DNA from 2 places in the Paraburkholderia sp. MPAMCS5 genome. Region 2 is predicted to be linked to the other one. Evidence: riboswitches for the same ligand, from Rfam matches in the RefSeq annotation. Region 2 holds a riboswitch; the other holds the start of a gene.
What was found. Region 2 has a riboswitch for thiamine pyrophosphate ahead of VOM14_RS25900 (FAD-dependent oxidoreductase). Riboswitches for the same ligand answer to the same signal wherever they lie in the genome.
Positions count from the first base shown of each region.

Region 1 (3,404 bases), on a different contig from region 2:
AATTCCTGCGACATGCCTCAACCCACCCACGCCGTTCGTGGGGCCCGCTGTGGGGACGGCGGACACCGCATCGGCGATGCGGTCTGACGGGCGAGGCTGGCGGACATGATGGTGGAGCGAAGGACGAGGGTTGGCTAACGGAGAAAGCCAGAATCAGACTGCAACGCCGCGGCGGTCGAATCGACCTGCGGCTGACACGCGCCGACTGCCGGACGCGCATCGCATTATGCAGTAAGCGCCCACCGCGCCAGGCGAAAGAATCGTAACTTTTGGTGCGGTTGCAACACAAACGCCGGCGAACCGCGCATTCGCTTTTTGCCCCAATTCTTCGCATTGACATCGGCGCAAGACGTGGCGATGAAGCGGCGCAAAGCGGCCGGCGAACGGCGCGGGTTCGTCGGAATTGGCGAGCTTCTTTTGCAGGGCGCCGAGCCGGTCGTGACGGCCCGACGCGGCTTTTTCCGGCACACGCGCCCGACACACACACGACACACGCCCCACCCACGCGACGTTCGCCCAGCGCGCGGGCCAGCGGAAGACGCCGTGCTACCATGTCCGTATCCATCCGCGCTGCTCTGCTCGCCTCATCCGTTTCGCCGGGCACAGCGCGCGCCGCTCACGTTCCGTCCATCACTGCCTGCCGCCCGATGCGTTTCTCGAGTTCACGTGCCCTCGCCCGCTTGCGCCCTCGCCGCGCAGCCGCCCGCGCGCGCGTGCAGTTCGCGCCGCGATCGGCCGGCGCGACGTCGCGAACGCTTCCGCCAAGAACGCTTCCGCTCCCCGCCGCCCGGCGCCCCATCTGACGCAGTTCGCTCGTTGCCCGCAGCCGCGTCGTCCCCTCAGGGGATTTCTCGGGACGCCGGGCCGATCACATCCGCACGCGCTGCCGCGCAGCTTTCCCACCACCTTCCGCTGATTGATTGCAGATCGAACTGGAGTATCCGCCGTGAAAAGGACCAAGCAGTGTTTCCTCACCGAACTCGACGTCGCCCGTCTTGAGAAGCATGCCGCCGCGCCGGGCGCCGACGCGCGCTTGCAGGACATGCTCGACGACGTGCTGGAACGCGCCGTGATCGTGGACTCGCGCGAGATCCCGGCCAACGTGGTGACGATGAATTCGCAGGCCACGCTCGTCGACGAAAAGAGCGGCGAGCAGATGACCTGGACCGTCGTCTATCCGACCGACGCCGACTTTGCGCACGGCCGCCTGAATGTGTTTTCGCCGGTCGGCCTCGCGCTGCTCGGCGCGAAACGCGGCGAGCAGATTCGCTTCACGCCGCCGAGCGGCGACGAAAAAGTGCTGAAGCTCGAGAAAATCCTGTATCAACCCGAAGCCGCCGACGATTTCACGCTGTAAGCCAACCCGCAGCGCCCTGTAAGGCGCCCGGCCGGGAGGGACGGATGCTCGGGCGCAAACCGGTTGCCAAGCTGCGGCTGCCCAGGGTATCGTGTGCGCTGCTAACGCGGGGGTCCTGCGTAGCACGGGGGTTGGAGGTCCGTGCCGCGTGGGTGAGAAATACCCTTTGAACCTGATCTGGATAATGCCAGCGCAGGGAAGCGTACGGATTTCGCACTCCAGCTCCACCGCCTCACCTCTCGCGACTTCCGACCACTTCCATCTCGTCTCCTGCTTAGCCGCCCCACATTGCTTGCTTTGCATGGGACCGGCGTCTCGCATTGAAATGCGAACTCCGGTCGACACAGGAGATACGCATGAACGCCAATCCAAAATTCATTTCCGCCGACGCCCACGTCGATGAAGCCGCGGTCGCACCGCTGCCGAACTCCCGCAAGATCTATGTGACAGGCTCGCGGCCCGACATCCGCGTGCCGATGCGCGAAATCACCCAGGCCGATACGCCTGACAGCTTCGGCGGCGAAAAGAATCCGCCGGTGTATGTCTACGATACGTCGGGCCCGTACTCCGATCCCGAAGCGAAGATCGACATCCGCGCCGGCTTGCCCGCGCTGCGTCAGCGCTGGATCGAGGAACGCGGCGACACCGAAGCGCTCGCCGGCCTCACGAGCGACTACGGCCGCGAGCGCGCCGCCGACGCCGCCACCGCCGAGCTGCGCTTCCAGGGCCTGCATCGCACGCCGCGCCGCGCGATCGCCGGCAAGAACGTCTCGCAGATGCACTACGCGAAGCAAGGCATCATCACGCCGGAAATGGAATACATCGCGATTCGCGAGAACCAGCGCCGCGCCGAGTATCTGGAGAGCCTCAAGACGAGCGGCCCGAACGGCGAGAAGCTCGCCGCGATGATGGGCCGCCAGCATCCGGGCCAGGCATTCGGCGCGAGCGCGTTCGGTCCGAACGGGCTCACCGAAATCACGCCTGAATTCGTGCGCGAGGAAGTCGCGCGCGGCCGCGCGATCATTCCGAACAACATCAATCACCCGGAAAGCGAGCCGATGATCATCGGCCGGAACTTCCTCGTGAAGGTCAACGCGAACATCGGCAATTCGGCGGTGACGTCGTCGATCGGCGAGGAAGTCGACAAGATGACGTGGGCGATCCGCTGGGGCGGCGACACGGTGATGGACCTCTCGACCGGCAAGCACATCCACGAAACGCGCGAGTGGATCATCCGCAATTCGCCGGTGCCGATCGGCACGGTGCCGATCTATCAGGCGCTCGAAAAGGTCAACGGTAAGGCCGAAGACCTGACGTGGGAAATTTTCCGCGACACGCTGATCGAACAGGCCGAACAGGGCGTCGACTACTTCACGATCCATGCGGGCGTGCGCCTGCAATATGTGCCGCTCACCGCGAAGCGCATGACCGGCATCGTGTCGCGCGGCGGCTCGATCATGGCGAAGTGGTGTCTCGCGCATCACAAGGAAAGCTTCCTGTACGAGCATTTCGAAGACATCTGCGAAATCATGAAGGCGTATGACGTGGCCTTCTCGCTCGGCGACGGCCTGCGCCCCGGCTCGATCTACGACGCGAACGACGAAGCGCAACTCGGCGAACTGAAAACGCTCGGCGAACTCACGCAGATCGCATGGAAGCACGACGTGCAGACGATGATCGAAGGCCCCGGCCACGTGCCGATGCAATTGATCAAGGAGAACATGGACCTGCAACTGGAATGGTGCGACGAAGCGCCGTTCTACACGCTCGGGCCGCTCACCACCGATATCGCGCCGGGCTACGACCACATTACGTCGGGCATCGGTGCTGCGATGATTGGCTGGTTCGGCACGGCCATGCTCTGCTACGTCACGCCGAAGGAACACCTCGGCTTGCCGAACAAGGACGACGTGAAGACCGGCATCATCACGTACAAGCTCGCCGCGCACGCCGCCGATCTGGCGAAGGGCCATCCGGGCGCGCAGGTGCGTGACAATGCACTGTCGAAAGCGCGCTTCGAATTCCGCTGGGAAGACCAGTTCAACCT
Region 1 covers NZ_JAYXBK010000003.1:551,287-554,690, forward strand. Annotated here, with positions in the region: gene VOM14_RS09990 (EamA family transporter) at 1-14, opposite strand, end outside; gene rnk (nucleoside diphosphate kinase regulator) at 947-1,357, shown strand; TPP riboswitch at 1,456-1,574, shown strand; gene thiC (phosphomethylpyrimidine synthase ThiC) at 1,714-3,404, shown strand, end outside.
Region 1: it holds a riboswitch for thiamine pyrophosphate, as region 2 does, so the genes downstream of both, thiC (phosphomethylpyrimidine synthase ThiC) here and VOM14_RS25900 (FAD-dependent oxidoreductase) in region 2, are expected to answer to the same signal.

Region 2 (3,404 bases):
GTGCAGTAGGGCAGTACCTTGAAGCCGTCCTTGACGAGCTTCGCGGCGGCTTCGATCAGGCCGACCGGATCGGGCTGCAACGTGTAGTCGTCGCCGATCAGTTCGAGCTTGATCCACTCCGTTTCGAAAATTTCGCGCGCCATGTGCGCGGTCGCCACCGCCTCGCCGACGGTCAGGCAGCCGGCCGTGTTCGGCAGCAGCGGCACGCCGTGGCGCTTGAGCAGATCGAAGAAGCCGGCTTCGGCGCCGCCTTCGTTCATCTGCCGGCGCAGCGCGACGGTCACCATGCCGGGCCGCGCCGCGTCGATCGAATCGGACAGCGACTGCAGCGACGGATAGCGCGACGTGCCGAGCAGCACGCGGCTCGCGAAAGATTGGCCGTAGAGCGTGAGCGCGTCGGCGGTTTGGGAGGAAGTCATTTGCATCATGGGTTCTCCGGCAAGGCGTGGCGCTTAGCCGCCGGCCACGGGTTGCACGACATCGAGCTTGTCGCCCGGCTGCAGCGCGCGCGCCGCATGCTGCGTGCGCGCGACGAAATCGCCGTTCAGCGCGACCGCGAACGGCGGACGCGCGCCGTACGCGGCGAGTGCATCGGCGACAGTCGCGCCGTCGGGCAGCGACAACGGCTTCTGATTGATATGAATGTCCATGGTGTTCGAATACGGTTCAATCGATGGCTAAAACGCGAGCGCCCAAGGCGCCGCTCCACGCCGCGGCGCTCATGCCGGCTCCCGCGCGCAGTCCTGCTGGAAAAGCTCGCTCCAGCGCGCGCCGCGCCGCCAGTCCGCGCACGCGTCGGCGTCGCCGATGCGCCCGTCGAGCAGCGCCGCGGCGAAGCGCACGGCTTCGTCGGCGACTTCGGGCACGATCATGTAGCCGTGCCGGTAAAGCCCGTTCACCCGCAGGGTTTGCGCGCCGTCCCACAGCAACGCGGGCCGGTGATCCGGCAACGTCGGGCGGCACTGCGAATTCAGTTCGAGGATGCGCGCCTCGCCAAAGCCGGGATGCACCGAAAACGCCGCGCTCAGCAACTCCAGCGCCGAGCGCACGCTGACGGGCGACATGTCCTCGCCTTCCACTTCGGTGGCGCCGATCACATAGAGGTCGTCCTGCTTCGGCGCGATATACAACGGGTAGCGCGGATGCAGAAGCCGCACCGGCCGCGTCAGCTCGATGCCCGGCGCGTGCACGCGGGCGACTTCGCCGCGAATGCCGCGCAGCGTGGACAGCACGGGCTTGGCGCCGAGACCCCGGCAGTCGATGGTGACGCGCGCCGACGGCAGCGCGCGGTCGTCGATAGGTGTATTCCAGTGCGTTTCCACGCCGCGCTGCGCGAGACCCGCCGCCAGCGCGCGAAGCACCTGGCGGTTGTCCAGCTGGCCTTCGCGCGGCAGCAGCCAGCCCTGGTTGAAGCGCCCCGCCAGCGCGGGCTCGGCGGCGCCGAGCTGCGCGCCGGCCAGCGTCACGAAGCCGCCGTCCAGCAACTCGGCCGGCGCATTGGAGCGCACGCGCCGCTCGAACAGCGGCGCCTCGGTGCGATCGGCGTGATGCCACACGACGAGCGTGCCATTGCGCTGAAAAAACACCGGTTCGGGCAACTCGGCCAGCACTTGCGGCCAGGTATCGAGCGACGTCGCGCCCAGCCGCGTGATCAGGAGTTCGGCACTGGCGGCCTCGGCGAGCGGCGCGAGCATGGCGGCGGCGACCCACGCGGCGGCCTGCGAACCGGCTGCGTCGCCGCGCTCATACAGCGCCACACGATGCCCGAGCCCCGCGAGCCGCCAGGCGACCAGACGTCCGCACAGGCCGCCGCCGAGCACGGCGAAATCGGGTTGCGCGGCACGGGTCATGGCGTGCGCTCCGAGCCCATGCGACCGGCAAAAGCAAAGCCGCGCGCGCCACGGGCGACGTGACAGGGAGAAAAACACATAACTGAAGAATAGGCGGTCATCGAGTCCTTTCCGTACGGCCAGCAAGAAGCGCGTACCCAGGACGAAACCGGCGGGTCAGGCCGGCCAGGCAATGTGCGTGCTTCTATGAAGTACGCCGCCCGGCGGGGAATGGAAGACTGCTGCTTCCGGAAACTTCCCGCGCCGGTATTACCCGGATCGGGTGCAAAGGGTCTCTCTCAGCCTCGCTGCCGCAGTGTGAAAATCACGCCGCTCAAGTGCGAAGCACCCCTGTTTCGTCGAAAGGTCATTAGACCATAAAAGGCGCGGCGCTCGCAAACGAGCGGCTCGCCGTGTCGCGCGGGTCTTGATCCGGCACCACCTTTTGTCCGATAGGGGCCGATGCGGCGCTCTGGCACAATGCCAGCAGAAGATGCCGCCAAAACGCGGCGTTTGGCGACATAAACCACGGCGCATGCGGCGATAATTAATTCTGGCTTAAGGGCTGCGCGCCAGAATCGGCGTTCGCCCGCCGGGTCTCGATTGCGTCGGATGTGTCGCGCGCCGCGCCCGCCCGCGCACGACCACCCCGCCGTGGACGCCTTCCCGAATGGGCCCGCCCCCGGACGGGTCGACATTTCTTCAGGACGCTCATGACAACGAACACTTCAGTCAGCCCCGCGCTGCCGCCCGACGAGAAAGTCTCCGCGTGGAGCCTGATCAAGCCCTACTGGGTCTCCGAAGAACGGAAAACAGCATGGGGGCTGCTCATCGCGATCATCGTGATGAATCTCATGGTGGTGTGGATCAACGTCCGCCTGAACCGCTGGAGCGCGGACTTCTACAACGCGCTGCAAACCAAGAACGTGCATGACTTCCCGCATCTCCTGATGATCTTTTCCGGGCTCGCGTTCGGTTTCATCATCCTCGCGGTGTATGGCCGATATTTGCGGCAGATGCTCGGCTTCCGCTGGCGCCAGTGGCTCACCACGCGCTATCTGAACGAATGGCTGCACGACAGCGCGTTCTACCGGATCGAACGCGACCGTCTCGCCGACAACCCCGACCAGCGGATCAGCGACGACCTGCAATCCTTCGCCACCAGCACGCTGTCCCTCACGCTCGATTTGCTGTCCACCGTCGTCACGCTGGTGTCGTTCATCACGATCCTGTGGTCGCTCGCCGGCGCGCTGACCATCACGCTCGGCGGCATGCCGCTGCACATTCCGGGCTACATGGTGTGGGCCGCCGCGCTGTACGCGGTGGTCGGATCGCTCGTGATCCAGAAAGTCGGCCATCCGCTCGTGCCGATCAATTATCAGGCGCAGAAAGTCGAGGCGGATTTCCGTTTCGGCCTGATTCGTCTGCGTGAGAACGCCGAGCAGATCGCGTTCTACAACGGCATGGACACGGAGAAGCACAACGCGCACACGCTGTTCGGCCGCATCCGCGACAACTGGTGGCAGGTCATGAAGTACACCAAGCGGCTCACATTCGTGCTGAGCTTCTATGGCC
Region 2 covers NZ_JAYXBK010000015.1:80,871-84,274, forward strand. Annotated here, with positions in the region: gene VOM14_RS25890 (thiazole synthase) at 1-419, opposite strand, end outside; gene thiS (sulfur carrier protein ThiS) at 453-650, opposite strand; gene VOM14_RS25900 (FAD-dependent oxidoreductase) at 720-1,850, opposite strand; TPP riboswitch at 2,069-2,192, opposite strand; gene VOM14_RS25905 (ABC transporter ATP-binding protein/permease) at 2,543-3,404, shown strand, end outside.